Regions from separate parts of the Enterobacter sp. SCRI0065 genome, predicted to be linked through region 1. Evidence: predicted binding sites of a transcription regulator. Region 1 holds the regulator's gene; each other region holds the start of a gene.
The links. The regulator LexA, encoded in region 1, represses DNA repair genes until DNA is damaged. The targets are predictions, from matches to a motif close to TNCTGTATGTACATACAGNA.
Positions count from the first base shown of each region.

Region 1 (5,111 bases):
GTCTTTTCATGGTTTGTGTCCAGAGTGGCAATGCGTCAGGTATAGCACAGGGTGCGGGATCTCGGCGTTTTTAACAGAACATGATAAAGTGAAGGCTTCAAACCTAAACATATCCGAGGTGCTAAATGGATGAGACCACAATGCCGGAGCTGTTAGCGCAAGCTGAGAAGCTTTGCGCGCAACGCAATGTGCGCCTGACTCCGCAGCGCCTGGAAGTATTGCGTCTGATGAGTCTGCAAAAAGGGGCGATAAGCGCCTACGATCTTCTCGATCTGCTGCGTGAAAGCGAGCCGCAGGCTAAGCCACCTACCGTTTATCGGGCGTTAGATTTTCTGCTAGAGCAAGGCTTTGTGCATAAAGTTGAATCGACCAATAGTTACGTGCTGTGTCATTTGTTCGATCAGCCCACACACACCTCGGCGATGTTTATTTGCGATCGTTGTGGAGCGGTGAAAGAGAAAGGTGCAGAAGGCGTTGAGGATATCATGCATTCCTTAGCGGCAAAGATGGGCTTTGCGCTACGCCACAATGTGATTGAAGCGCACGGATTATGTTCCGCCTGTGTGGAAGTGGAAGCGTGTCGCCATCAGGATGCCTGCCAGCATGACCATTCAGTGCATGTGAAGAAAAAACCGCGCTGAAAATAAAAGTGGGCGGCTAATAGCCGCCCCCAGGGATTGTACGTCCATGTACTTTCGGGTAGAAAAGGTCGGTAAGTGTTCGATTACCAGCGATAATCGTTACGTTTTTCCCAATCACCGACTTCTTTCTCAGCCTGATCTTTCTGGTAGCCATAACGTTCCTGGATTTTACCCACCAGCTGATCGCGCTTACCTTCGATGATCGTCATGTCATCATCAGTCAGCTTACCCCACTGTTCTTTCGCTTTACCTTTGAACTGTTTCCAGTTACCACCGAGTTCGTCTTTATTCATAATCAAATCCTCATCGTTCGGGTATCACGTCAATTTGTATCGTCCGTAACGTTCATTTCCTGCTGGACTTGATAATAATTGTAGATGAGGATGCGGCACACGTTTCGTTATTCAGAATCTTTAACCATTTCCCCCAACGAAGCCGCTAGGCAAACCAGGTTTGATTGCGCCAGTGACGACGCCAGATCAGCGCAAGCGACAGCCCACGCAGAGCAAGAAAAACGGCAAGCGCCAGCCACAACCCGTGATTACCAAACCAGGGTACGGTAAACAGCGTGAGCCCAAAACCACCCGCCGCCACTGCCATGCTGTTGCGCATTTCGGCTCCTCGGGTTGCACCGATAAACATGCCATCCAGCAAATAGCACCAGACACCGACCACCGGAAGTACAACCTGCCAGATGATGTAGTGGCCTGCCAGCTCACGCAGTTCAGACATCGAGGTCAGTAACGCCACAATCTGACTGCCAAAAAGCGCATAGATCAGAGCAAAAACCAGCGCCACCAGGCCAGATTGCCGACACGCTGCGCGCCAGACCTCCTGCAATTGTCCCGTCTGTTTTGCGCCGTATGCCTGCCCAGAATGGGCCTCAACGGCATAAGCAAAACCGTCAAGCGCATAGGCGGTAAAGGTCAACAACGTCATCAATACGGCATTGACGGCGACGATCTCCGGGCCAAGCCGCGCGCCCAGTACCGTCAAGGCACCGAAACAGAGCTGAAGAAGTAAAGAGCGAAGCATAATATCGCGATTAAGTGCCAGCAGTTTTCGGACGTTCCCACGCCATGCTGTTTTCAACATCGCCAGGGAGATTCCGCGCATCGCCAGCACGCGCTTGACCATCCATAAGCCGATGAAAAACGTGGCGTATTCTGCAACGACCGTTGCCAGCGCGGCGCCCTGCACGTTCATGTGCAGCCCCATCACCAGCCACAGATCCAGAACAATATTGAGGACGTTCCCCACGACCAGCAGGATCACAGGAGCACGTGCATACTGCACACCCAACAGCCAGCCGAGCAGGACCAGATTAGCCAGTGAGGCGGGAGCGCTAATCCAGCGAATATCCAGAAAGCGACGAGCCTGTTCCAGTACTGCTTCATTGCCACCAACGATATGCAGTGCCAGGTCGATCAGCGGCGTTCGCAGCAGAACAATGAGCAATCCGGCACCAAGTGCAAGAATAAGAGGTTGAATAAGCGCTCGCGCCAGGCGCACGGGATCTTTCGCGCCGAACGCCTGAGCGGTCAACCCTGTGGTGCTCATCCGTAAAAAGAGTAACAGCATAAAGAGGAAGCTGGTCGCCGTTGCGCCAATCGCCACGCCACCCAGATAGACTGGCGAGTCCAGATGACCAATGACGGCCGTGTCGACCAATCCCAGTAAAGGAACCGTGATATTCGAAAAGATCATTGGCAGCGCGAGACGCCATAATGCCTTGTCTGAGATTGTCAGCAGAGACATGAGAGAGTACCGGAGCAGGAAAAAGAGAGTCAGGCTACGGGAGACCGTAGCCTGTCAGGAAGAGATTACAGCCATTCACCGTTGCGGATGACACCTACCGCTAAACCTTCAATGGAGAAGGTCTGTTCGCGCAGGTCAACCACAATGGGGGAAAACTCGTTGTTTTCAGGTAGCAGTTGCACCGTATTACCCTGTTTTTTAAGGCGTTTTACGGTCACTTCATCATCGATACGTGCGACGACAACCTGGCCGTTGCGTACATCCTGAGTTTTGTGAACCGCCAGCAAATCGCCATCCAGAATGCCAATATCTTTCATGGACATACCGCTAACGCGCAGTAAAAAGTCTGCACTCGGTTTGAACATGGCAGGATCGACCTGATAATGACCTTCGATGTGCTGCTGCGCCAGCAGTGGCTCGCCAGCCGCAACGCGACCCACGAGAGGGATCCCCGTTTCTTCTTCCACCAGCAGGCGAATGCCGCGTGACGCGCCAGATACAATCTCAAGAACGCCCTTACGAGCCAACGCTTTGAGATGCTCTTCAGCGGCGTTTGGAGAACGGAAACCCAGACGCTGCGCGATTTCCGCTCGCGTAGGTGGCATTCCCGTCTGGCTGATGTGATCCCTGATAAGATCAAACACCTCTTGCTGTCTGGCCGTTAACGCTTTCATTCCGCCCCCTGGGTGTATATACAGTTATGCTGTGAGTATATACAGTCAAAGGTGAATTTGGAACCAAAAACTGCACAAAAAACCAGAGACTTATTCGATTCCTGAAGGCTTATCGTAAATGCGACCAAAGTAACGTGCCCCAGGTAATGGCAGCGGTGATAATCGCCAACAGTACCGCAGCCGACCCCATGTCTTTGGCACGCCCCGAGAGTTCATGGAAATCAGAACCGATACGATCTACCACCGCTTCGATAGCACTGTTGAGAATTTCCACTATCATCACCAAAAGAACCGAACCAATGAGAAGTACGCGGGTTACAGCATCAACATCAAGGAAACAAGCGATAATGACCGCGATGATAGCGGCTACGCCCTCCTGACGAAATGCAGCCTCATTGATCCAGGCAGCGCGGAAACCTTTCCACGAATAACCAGCAGCTTTGATGATACGGGTAAACCCAGTGGTATTATTGGCCATTAAAAGAACCTTTTTTTAGATTTAGCGTCAGTAACTATAGCTGTAGCGCGTTTCGCAACAGCCTGAAGTATGACGGGTAACAACAGAAATTTTGCGCGCTTTCTGTTATCCTTGCGCCGCAATTGCATTATTAACCAGAGGCTTTACATCGTTTATGTCCGGCTGGCCAAGAATCTACTACAAATTACTTAATTTACCATTAAGCGTCCTGGTAAAAAGTAAGTCTATCCCGGCGGAACCTGCGCTGGAATTAGGGCTCGATACCTCGCGCCCTATTATGTACGTTTTGCCTTATAACTCGAAGGCAGACTTACTGACGCTTCGCGCCCAATGTCTGGCGCACGACTTACCCGATCCGTTGGAACCGCTGGAGGTTGACGGTACTCTGCTGCCGCGCTACGTGTTTATCCACGGCGGCCCGCGCGTGTTTACCTATTACACGCCGAAGGAAGAGTCCATTAAGCTGTTCCACGACTACCTTGATCTGCACCGCAGTAACCCCAGCCTGGATGTCCAGATGGTGCCGGTGTCGGTGATGTTTGGTCGTCGTCCAGGGCGTCAAAAAGGCGAAGAAAACCCGCCGCTGCGTATGCTTAACGGTATACAAAAATTCTTTGCGGTGTCATGGCTTGGTCGCGATAGCTTCGTCCGATTCTCTCCGTCTGTTTCTCTGCGCCGTATGGCTGATGAGCACGGAACCGACAAGACTATCGCGCAAAAATTGGCCCGCGTCGCGCGTATGCACTTCGCTCGCCAGCGCCTGGCAGCCGTGGGACCACGCCTTCCTGCTCGTCAGGATCTGTTCAACAAACTGCTGGCATCCAAAGCGATTGCCCGCGCCGTTGAAGATGAAGCCCGTAGCAAGAAAATCTCTCACGAGAAGGCACAACAAAACGCTATCGCACTGATGGAAGAGATTGCAGCGAACTTCTCTTACGAGATGATCCGCTTATCCGATCGCATCCTGAGCTTTACGTGGAACCGGCTCTATCAAGGCATCAACGTGAACAATGCTGAGCGTGTTCGCCAGCTTGCGCACGATGGCCATGAAATTGTGTATGTGCCCTGCCACCGCAGCCACATGGACTATCTTCTGCTCTCGTACGTGCTGTATCACCAGGGGCTGGTCCCGCCGCATATTGCCGCCGGTATCAACCTGAACTTCTGGCCAGCAGGTCCGATCTTCCGCCGTCTGGGTGCGTTCTTTATTCGTCGTACCTTTAAAGGCAACAAGCTCTATTCCACCGTATTCCGCGAATATCTGGGCGAACTGTTCAGCCGTGGCTATTCCGTGGAGTACTTTGTTGAAGGTGGCCGCTCCCGTACCGGTCGTCTGCTCGATCCGAAAACCGGCACGCTATCGATGACGATTCAGGCGATGCTGCGTGGCGGTACGCGCCCCATTACGCTGGTGCCGATTTACATCGGTTACGAGCACGTCATGGAAGTGGGGACTTACGCCAAAGAACTGCGCGGTGCGACGAAAGAGAAAGAGAGCTTGCCGCAAATGCTGCGTGGTTTGAGCAAGCTGCGTAATCTCGGTCAGGGCTACGTTAACTT
Region 1 is NZ_JCBAJB010000006.1:33,515-38,625, reverse strand. It holds gene AC6EMZ_RS16105 (cupin domain-containing protein) at 1-10, opposite strand, end outside; gene zur (zinc uptake transcriptional repressor Zur) at 126-641, shown strand; gene AC6EMZ_RS16095 (CsbD family protein) at 725-934, opposite strand; gene dinF (MATE family efflux transporter DinF) at 1,080-2,399, opposite strand; gene lexA (transcriptional repressor LexA) at 2,465-3,073, opposite strand; gene AC6EMZ_RS16080 (diacylglycerol kinase) at 3,183-3,551, opposite strand; gene plsB (glycerol-3-phosphate 1-O-acyltransferase PlsB) at 3,706-5,111, shown strand, end outside.

Region 2 (5,111 bases), on a different contig from region 1:
TCAGTCACGTTACGCAGACCAAAAGAGATGGTGATGCAATCGAAGGTGTTATCCGGGAACGGCAGAGCTTCTGCGTTTGCCTGAACGTACTCAACGTTACCGACCACACCAATGTTGCGCAGCTTTTCGCGCCCCATCTTCAGCATCGAATCGTTGATATCCGCCAGCACTACGCGCCCTGTCTCACCGACCATACGGGAGAATTTCGCGGTTAAATCACCGGTTCCACCTGCCAGATCTAATACCGTTTGACCACGACGAACGCCGCTACAGTCGATAGTGAAGCGCTTCCACAAGCGATGAATTCCGAATGACATCAGGTCATTCATAACATCGTACTTTGCCGCCACGGAATGAAATACGTGAGCGACCATGTCAGCTTTCTGCGCCTTGGCGACAGTCTGAAAGCCAAAGTGCGTAGTATCTTGTGAATCCTCAACCATCTCAGTGCCTGCTAATCAGTCAAATGTTCGTGAAGTGTAACAGATTGGGCGCGTTTGCCCTACGATTCAACCGCCCTGAAAGAATCGGTTTGCCTGCGTTTCGTCGGAGGTTTGTCTGGCTAAATCGTTGTCTGTACTGTGGGTATTTTGTTCATCTACGCCATCACGCAGACGATACTCTTCATCCTGAGCGGTAGCCTGTTCGGCTAATTCCGGATTAATCTCGCGTTTTACCTCAACGCCCAGGCTGCGAAACGCCTCGGCTTGCGACAGCAGATTGCCACGCCCGGAAGAGAGCTTTTTCATCGCCTGACGATAGTTATCCTGAGCACGATCCAGGCTTTGCCCGACCGAGGTCATATCGTCTACAAACAGGCGCATTTTGTCGTACAGTTTGCTGGCGCGATCGGCAATTTGCTGGGCATTACGGCTTTGATGCTCGTAGCGCCACAGGTTAGCGATGGTGCGCAACGCCACCAGCAGCGTGGTCGGGCTCACCAGCATAATGTTATTTTTGAGAGCTTCAGTAATTAGTTCAGGCTGCCTGTCGAGCGCTAGCAAAAAGGCCGGCTCGACGGGGATAAACATCAGCACATAGTCCAGCGAGCGCAGCCCCGGTAATTGCTGATAATCTTTTCTGCCCAGCAGACGAATATGGTTACGCACCGAGGCAATATGCTCCTGAAGTGCGGATTCACGAGTGAAGTCATCTTCGGCGTTGAAGTAACGCTCGTAGGCCACCAGCGTCATTTTGGCGTCGATCACCACGTCTTTGCCTTGCGGCAGGCGCACGATCACATCTGGCTGCATCCGCGAACGGGTTTCGGTTTCGATGCTGACCTGCGTCTCATATTCGTAGCCTTCACGCAGACCAGACGCTTCCAGCACGCGGGTTAACACCACTTCACCCCAGTTGCCCTGGGTTTTGTTATCGCCCTTAAGCGCACGCGTCAGGTTGACGGCTTCCTGCGTCATCTGCGCATTCAACTGTTGAAGATTGCGGATTTCATGCGCCAGGGTGTGGCGTTCACGCGCTTCCTGCCCAAAGCTGTCCTGTACCTGGCGACGAAAACCGTCCAGCTGTTCACGCAGCGGCGTCAGTAATCCGTTCAAGCTCTGGCGATTTTGTTCGTCAACGCGGCGATTGCTCTGCTCGAAGATGCGGTTAGCAAGGTTTTCGAACTGTTCACTAAGACGCTGTTCGCTGTTGATCATCTGGCGGATTTTGTCTTCCGCATGCAGCTGGGTGGATTCCAGGCGGGTGGTGACTTCGCGAAGATCGGCTTCTAACGAGGTATTAATATCGCGCAGATTGCGGAGTTCGTTGTTGAGGAGTTCACATTCTTCACGCCAGTGTCCACTCTGGGTAAGCTGCTGTTTTGCAGCGCTTAGCTCCGCCACCATTTCTTCGCGATCGGCTAATTGATCCGCTTTATGTTGCGCATGCTGGTAGCTGGACATCAGCCAGCCCACACCCGCGCCCACTAGCGCAATCACTGCATAAATGATGATTGAGATATCCACAACGCCTCCTGCATCAAACCATTACCCGCACAAAATAGAATTGTGCTGTATAAACGTCCAGTTTGAAAGGGATTTCCTGCGAGGCACTACGCAAAAAGAAAAGGCCGAACGCGTCGGCCTTGTTTCGAAAAGAAGGGATTAGATCAGGCGGCGAGCCGCTTCAACCACGATTGTCACCGCGTGGCTTTCGGTCTTCTTCATGGTCTCTGCGTTCGGGATCTCTTGCTGAGTACGGTTCACGATAACGCCCGCAACCATACCGGCACGCAGACCCTGGCTTGCGCACATGGTCAGCAGCGTTGCAGATTCCATTTCGTAGTTCATCACGCCCATGGACTGCCATTCTTCCATTGAACCTTTAAAGCGATTCACAACACGGCCTGAGAAGGTGTCGTAACGTTCCTGGCCTGGGTAGAAGGTGTCCGAAGAAGCGGTGACGCCAATGTGGGTCGTCGCACCCACGGATTTCGCGGCTTCGACCAGCGCGGTGGTACATTCAAAGTCAGCGACAGCCGGGAATTCCATCGGCGCAAAGTGCAGGCTTGCACCATCGAGACGGACAGATGCGGTCGTAACCAGCACGTCGCCCACATTGATGTGTGGCTGAATAGCTCCGGTGGTGCCAATACGCAGGAAGGTACGAATGCCCAGTTGAGCCAGTTCTTCCACCGCGATAGAGGTAGACGGGCCGCCAATACCGGTTGAACACACAATGACCGCTTTACCATCAAGCTCAGCGCGCCAGGTGGTGAATTCACGATGAGATGCCAGCTTAACCGGCTTATCCATCAGCGCGGCGATCTTTTCCACACGCTCAGGATCGCCCGGGACGATAGCCAGCGTAGCCCCTTGTAAATCGTTTTTAGTGAGGCCGAGATGAAAAACATCAGACTTAGACATAGGTGACTCCTCTGTGGGTGGGTTGTCAGCAGAAGTAAAACGGTACTTTACAGAAGCACCGAGGTAAATTTCGTGACAGACCTCACCACGAATAAAAATGATTGCAGTTAATTACCATAAAATAGTGATCATCATCACACTAACAAGTTATATCTTTTACTGCTGCACAAAAGATAGCCCGTTTCGGGCACTGTGAATTGTTAACTTGAGGTCTATATTTATTTGCACCAACGGGTACGGAGAATACCATGACTCAAAAAACGAATTTTGCACCTGCCGCCGCCCCTCTCGCGTCGACTATCGTTTCAACGTCCGAAGACGCTATCACGTCAGGCGAAACCTCAATTCCCTCTCAGGGTGAGAACATGCCCGCTTATCACGCTCGCCCAAAGGATGTGGACGGTCCACTGCCGATCGTGATTGTGGTTCAGGAAATTTTTGGCGTACACGAACATATCCGTGACGTGTGCCGTCGTCTGGCGCTTGAAGGTTACCTGGCCGTCGCGCCGGAGCTTTACTTCCGTCAGGGCGATCCCAATGAATACAGCGATATTCCGACGTTGTTCAGTAATCTGGTCAGTAAGGTACCGGATGCGCAAGTGTTGGCCGACCTCGATCACGTCGCCAGTTGGGCCGCACGTAACGGCGGCGATCCGCATCGTTTATTGGTCACCGGGTTCTGCTGGGGCGGGCGCATCAGTTGGCTCTACGCCGCGCATAATCCGCAAATTAAGGCCGCAGTGGCCTGGTACGGCAAGCTGGTCGGTGAAAAAACGCTGAATTCACCTAAGCATCCGGTTGATATCGCGGTCGATCTTAATGCGCCCGTGCTCGGTCTTTATGGCGGTCAAGATACTGGGATTTCGCTGGAAAGCGTGGAGACTATGCGTCAGGCGCTGCGTGCCGCGAATGCAAAGGCGGAAATTGTGGTTTATCCCGATGCCGGACACGCATTCAATGCCGATTATCGCCCGAGCTACCACGAGGAATCCGCCAAAGACGGCTGGCAGAGGATGCTGGCCTGGTTTGCACAGTATGGCAGTAAGAAATCCGCAGGGAATTAATCGAAGGCCGGGCAAGCGATAGCGCCGCCCGGCAATCGTGTGTGATGACTAAGCCTGACGCAGATTCTGCGCGGCTTTCACCATGTTTGCCAACGCGGCGCGAGTCTCAGGCCAGCCGCGGGTTTTAAGGCCACAGTCCGGGTTCACCCACAGGCGTTCTGCCGGGATGCGCTGAGCGGCTTTCGCCAGAAGCGCTTCAATCCATTCCACGCTCGGAACGTTCGGGGAGTGAATGTCGTACACGCCCGGACCGATTTCGTTCGGATAGTCGAACTCTTCAAACGACTCCAGCAGCTCCATGTCTGAACGCGAGGTCTCGATGGTGATGACGTCCGCATCCAGCGCCGCAATCGAATCCATGATGTCGTTAAATTCGCAGTAACACATGTGGGTATGAATCTGGGTGTCGTTCTTTGCTACTGCGGCGTTGATGCGGAAGGCCTCTACGCCCCACTGCAAGTAAGCATCCCAGTCGCTTCGACGCAGCGGCAGGCCTTCGCGCAGGGCCGGTTCGTCAATCTGGATAATGCCGATGCCTGCGGCTTCCAGATCTGCCACTTCGTCCCGCAACGCCAGCGCAATTTGCTTTGCAATGGTTTCGCGAGTCACGTCTTCACGCGGGAAGGACCAGCACAAAATCGTCACCGGGCCGGTCAGCATGCCTTTAACCGGTTTGTCGGTCAGAGACTGTGCGTACTTCGCCCACTCCACGGTGATCGCTTCCGGGCGGCTAACGTCGCCAATTACTACCGGCGGTTTCACGCAGCGGGAACCGTAGCTCTGTACCCAGCCGTTCTGGGTAAAGACGAAACCGTCTAAGTGCTCACCAAAATATTCCACCATGTCATTACGTTCGGCTTCACCGTGGACCAGCACGTCCAGACCTAAGCGCTCCTGCTCAACAATCGCCTGCTTGATGTGCTCGGCGATGCCAGTGCGATAGTTGTTGGCATCAAGGTTGCCCTTTTTGAAGTCCAGACGCAGGCCGCGAATTTCGGTGGTCTGCGGGAAAGAACCGATCGTGGTCGTCGGCCATGCTGGCAGATTAAAGCGAGCGCGCTGCGCTTCGGCACGCACTTCATAGGCATTTTCACGCTGGCTGTCTTTCGCAGTAATGCCCGCCAGACGTTTTTCCACCGCTGCATTGTGTACGCGAGTCGAATGACGACGCGCCTGAATC
Region 2 is NZ_JCBAJB010000012.1:15,767-20,877, forward strand. It holds gene ubiE (bifunctional demethylmenaquinone methyltransferase/2-methoxy-6-polyprenyl-1,4-benzoquinol methylase UbiE) at 1-443, opposite strand, end outside; gene rmuC (DNA recombination protein RmuC) at 510-1,967, opposite strand; gene udp (uridine phosphorylase) at 2,106-2,867, opposite strand; gene AC6EMZ_RS21125 (dienelactone hydrolase family protein) at 3,116-3,931, shown strand; gene metE (5-methyltetrahydropteroyltriglutamate--homocysteine S-methyltransferase) at 3,980-5,111, opposite strand, start outside.
Region 2: rmuC (DNA recombination protein RmuC) is a predicted target of LexA. The motif match lies at 2,011-2,030, and genes of this name have one in related genera.

Region 3 (5,111 bases), on a different contig from region 1:
ACTCAAGACCGGCAAGTCTTGCCGCTTCCGGGGCTGTTTCTGGCATAACCTGCGCAACGCCAATTGCACCTTTAGGGGAGGTGAGCGGTTGACCGTTTTTTCCGAACTGATTACCCATACTTTCCTGATGTAGCAATTTATTGAATAACTCATCAGATGTGAAAGAGGGTTTAGCTGCAATTGCTGAACCTTGCTCAGCCAGTGAGCCGGTGAACTGTTGTTCAGTATTTGACGATGCTAACGCAGGGTTAGCTCCCATGATCAGGAGAGCTAGAAATGTCAATTTTGTAAATCTCAATTATCAATCCTCATACTAATTGTCATGATATAAAAATGTATCACATAACTGTTATAGTTCAACCCCACTCGATTGAGATAATTTAAATTTTGTGCAATGATTAATTAATTCGATTTCGGAGCTAATTTTAATGACAGACAAGTTTAACTTGCAAAACAAGAGGTTGATGGAATCTATCGAACAGACGCTTTTGCTTCTCAGTAAAAGTGGGGGGGAGTTAATCAAAGCTGTCGCAAAGAGCCTTGTTCTTAAAATCAAACCGTATGATTTTGAGGAGTTCAAGCATTCAGCAATTTATCGAGCCATTCGCACTTACAACGAAAAACGTGAGAGTGTGATTCGCTTATCTGGACTTTACAGCCCATTATTTGGCCGGGAAATCGGCGCAATGGAGCAGGAACCGTACAGCTTGATTGTTAACGTGGACGAGGATGCGCTGAAACGTGGATTTATCTGGTACAGCCCGGAGAAAGGCAAAGCGTTTCGTATGGAAGATTTGAACTATTTTGTTCTCGACCAGGACACTTATATTCCCTTCAGCCTCACCGGTAGCAACAAACTATAAGCGACCACGACAATGAATAAAAAAACGCCTCTTACCGTGAACGCTGTTACTGAATACCTGTCAAGCATTACGCGTCGAACCGCTGTGTTTAAAAAGATGGATTTGCGCCTATTGGGTATCGTGAGGGCGGATCTTAATCGCATCATAGAAATGCGCGAAGACCTGCTGGAGGAAGAAAGGCTCAGACAGAAGGAAAAGCAGGAGAAAATCCGCGAACACCTTTCTTCGCTACGACAAGATGGTATTGAACCTGATGAACTACTCGATAATACTCGACCTAGAAAGCGCCCTTCGATTGGTCAGATGCGAACCTTCCGTATTCATGGAAAGCTCGTTCATTACAAAGGAGTGGGTGTCTACCCTCGAACGCTACGAGAGATTATAGAGAGTGAAGGTGAAGAAGCCCTGAAAAGGTATGAAATTTCAGGGGAGTAGCCCTTCAGAACTTTTTTTCAACTCACCTCCGGGCGGGTTTCTTATTTTATCCAGGCGATAGGAATATCCTTCCAGCGTGTCGTATAACAGGGCGACAGCCACTGCTGTTTCCCTTTATAAATTCGATGAATTCCTTCACCGGCCATAAAGATAGTGCCACGTCCTGCCTTGTTCAACTTGTCAATGGTCTGCATTAAGGCCTGGCTGTTTATTCCTGGCTGATTATTGCTAAACAGGTCCAGTTGTTCGCGGCCATCCCCAATTTCACTAAGCATAACTCCGGCTTTAGCATAATGAACACCTGGCTTCCAAATTCGATGAAGTGCTGTTTGAGCGGCCCGGATTAAATCCCGTGAGTCCTGTGTGACAGGGAGAGCTTCGAGTGCAACAGTTGAAAAATAGGGTTCAGTTTGGCTGTGACGGCTGTTTTGTATGAATACGGTAATAGCCCCTGCAAAACTGCGATCTCGGCGCAGTTTCTCTGCTGCCTGGCAACTGAAAGCGCATATGGCCTGCCGTACATCTTCCAGGTCGGTTGTGCGTTGACCAAATGAGCGGGATACAATTATCTGCTTTCGTGAAGGCGGGTTAGTATCAAGTCCAAAGCAGGGTTCGCCGCGCAGCTCCCGCACGGTGCGTTCAACAACCACTCCCATCAACTTACGAACAAGACGTGTATCCATTCTGGCTAATTCTAGGGCGGTGAGAATACCCATATCATTGAGGCGTTTTGCAAGTTTGCTGCCGATCCCCCATACATCCCGGACAGGAATTAGCGCCAATAGCCGGTCACGTCTGGCGGGATGGCTTATGACGACTACACCTTGCGTCTGAGGATATTTTTTGGCGGCCCAGGTTGCGGCTTTGCAAAGTGTTTTGGTTTCCGCAATGCCAATACCGCATTTTAATGAAGTATGTCGATATACCTTTTCTCGCAGCTCCCGACCAAAATCATCGAAGCTGATAAGCTTGTCCATTCCGTGCAGGGAAGCAAAAACCTCATCACAACTATAGATTTCGTGGCGGGGTACACTCTCGCCAATTGTAGTGTGAAAACGTGCAGAAAAATCGCCATAAAGTACGAAATTTGATGAAAATACCCTTACGTCGTTATCGCGAATCAATTGCTGGATCTCAAATAAGGGCTGCCCACGTTTAAGGCCTAGCGTCTTCGCTTCGGTATTTAGGGCGGCTATAGCACCATCGTTATTTGTCGTGACTATGACCGGTTTACCGATAAGACCCGGCTCCATTGCTGTCTGGCAACTTACATAAAATGCGTTGGCATCACTATGCAGAAACATGCAGATAGTCCCGGATGGTAAAAGTCACTACACCAAAAATATCCAGTAATTCCGGCTCTACTTCTATGACAGGAAAGTCTGGATTCATAGGGATTAATGCGGGAATAGGACGAAGCTGTAATTTTTTAACGGTGAATTCGCCATCAACTCGGGCAATGACGATTGCACCATGTACCGGCTGAATTGAGCAATCTACAACCAGCAAATCTCGTGGTGCTATACCGGCATCAATCATAGAAAGCCCGTCGCACCTAATGAAGAAGGTACTGGCAGGACGTTTAACACAGTAGGTATGCAAATCCAGAGGCTGGTCTTCTATCCCTTCAGATGGGAGAGGAAAGCCACATGGTATCAAATCACCAAAGAAAGGCTGTGTGCGTGAGACTCGATAAATGTCAGGTGGTATCAGTGAAATGGTTTTCATACATGCAACTCTATACTGTGTTTTTATACAGTATTATTTACATGTGCGAAGATTTCAAGAGACAGATGCGAGGAAAAAGCTACCTTTATGATTCAAGTGTAAAAAAGAGAGGGATGCCTCCAATAACAAACCACCCCAATGACACCCCTCCCTCTCGTAGTGTAACGACGACACTGACGTTACGCCAAATGTGGTTAAGCTTTTTGCGCATGCGCAAATTTGGTTCCCTATGTCGTCATGATAGAACCAACTGGGATCTGCCCCCTTACTCTGTCTTCGATAATGAATTTGGCTAACTTAATGTTCAGGCTAACCATATTAGCTTTAAGACTTTTCAACATGCCTGTATGGCTCCTGACAAGATATGGCTCAAGCATTCCTTTATAACCTCCTGATGTAATGACAGTTAGCTGTGCAAGAGGATTAATCAGAGAGGGTATGCCTAATTTGATATCACGTTCAACAGCTGCAACGTAGACCGGTGATCCAGAAACAACGTAATTATCGCCGGGATGTGTTTTCATGAGCTGGGCTATCGAACTGGACCGACGCACCCGTTGATTTGCTTCAGCCAGGATTTCCCACCAGGAAGAAGGTGCAAAAGGCAATTGGTTAAAGGTCGCTTCATACGGAATTGCCTTTTCGGAACTATGAAGTAAACCCATACCAGCTGATATAACCCATAGGTCCAGGTTAGTTGTCGTTTTTAGAATTTCTTTAGCGCATGACCAGTGTGACCCTCGATAGAGGTCAATAACAGATATTGCGCCTTCAGGGGAGTAATTTCTAAGTTTTTTCAGCCATGCCTCAATGAGTAATTCCGGCGTTGAATTCGGCACAATCTCCAGTACCGGTGAGGTAGATGTGAAATGGTTCTTTCCTTTTGCGCAAGAAGTCAATAAATGAGTCCGGGGTTGGATGTGCAAGATTAGTACCTTAATATTCTAACCGGATATCGGGGTAAGTCCCCAATACTCGTAGCTTCAATGTTCTGCGTTGCTTAAGACGTTCGCCACGTCCATCACTGCTGGGCGGCCCTACGTAAAGATGCAGCAGAAAACAAGCAAAGGGCTAATCCATAAACAGATGCTAGGGCAATAATTAGATATTGCGCAGACATGGCGGGGATATTCTGCATGATCGCGCTTCCTGCCATAAACATTACCCCCAGACACATAGCAGTAGCAGCGCTTAACTTAAAATCTGACTCACTGTGTTTACGGATCGCATTTTTGAAAAAGCGAATTGACTGTATCCATAAACAGATAGCAGTAATGAAACTCATCCAAAGTAAAGGTGTGATGAATTCATAGATGGTGAAAGATTCACCTGCCCTGCTAAGCAGGAGGTAAAAAAAGAAAATTAACAAAATAACGCCAATAAATTCTGCTTTAAAACCGCTATTAAAGAATTTACTTACAGACTTCAACATAACGTTCTTCCTCAATTTTTATTAATGCTCTTGACTTGATATTAATATGTATCATGATAGTAACACTTATCTGTTATCTTTACAGGAGAAAAATGAATTACGCGCTAACGGTACTGCCACTGATAATGCTAAGCATTCCCGTGGGAGCAATGGCTGATATCACAGGTAAAATTGTCCGAGTGCTGGATGGTGACACTGTTGAAATACTGACTGAAAATGGATCAGCTCGCGTCAGGCTTAACGGTATCGATGCTCCTGAAAAGGCACAACCGTTTGGACAGCGGTCTAAACAAGCTCTGACGGAAATGGTGGCAGGGCATAAAGTGCTTGCGGTTGGAGACAAGCGAGACATGTATGGGCGAATACTTGCAACCGTAATGCTCGATGGCCGTGATGTGAATCAGATGCAGGTAAAAGCTGGATTGGCTTGGGTGTACCGATACAAAGGTAATGCGACCGTACCGGGTTATCTGCGGGACGAGCAGGAAGCAAGGATTGAAAAGAGGGGGTTATGGGCAGAAAAACAACCGGTTGAGCCATCCATATGGCGAAAACAATATAAATTGCCTTGATTCGAAATAAGAGACTAACAAAGGGTATTTTGCAGAGAAATGATTAAACAGGAGTTCTTATTATGGATTTTGTATCGATTC
Region 3 is NZ_JCBAJB010000018.1:11,078-16,188, forward strand. It holds gene AC6EMZ_RS22750 (transglycosylase SLT domain-containing protein) at 1-298, opposite strand, end outside; gene AC6EMZ_RS22755 (hypothetical protein) at 465-863, shown strand; gene AC6EMZ_RS22760 (H-NS family histone-like protein) at 876-1,298, shown strand; gene umuC (translesion error-prone DNA polymerase V subunit UmuC) at 1,340-2,602, opposite strand; gene umuD (translesion error-prone DNA polymerase V autoproteolytic subunit) at 2,589-3,026, opposite strand; gene AC6EMZ_RS22775 (hypothetical protein) at 3,254-3,865, opposite strand; gene AC6EMZ_RS22780 (hypothetical protein) at 4,048-4,458, opposite strand; gene AC6EMZ_RS22785 (thermonuclease family protein) at 4,551-5,030, shown strand; gene AC6EMZ_RS22790 (hypothetical protein) at 5,093-5,111, shown strand, end outside.
Region 3: umuD (translesion error-prone DNA polymerase V autoproteolytic subunit) is a predicted target of LexA. The motif match lies at 3,040-3,059, and genes of this name have one in related genera.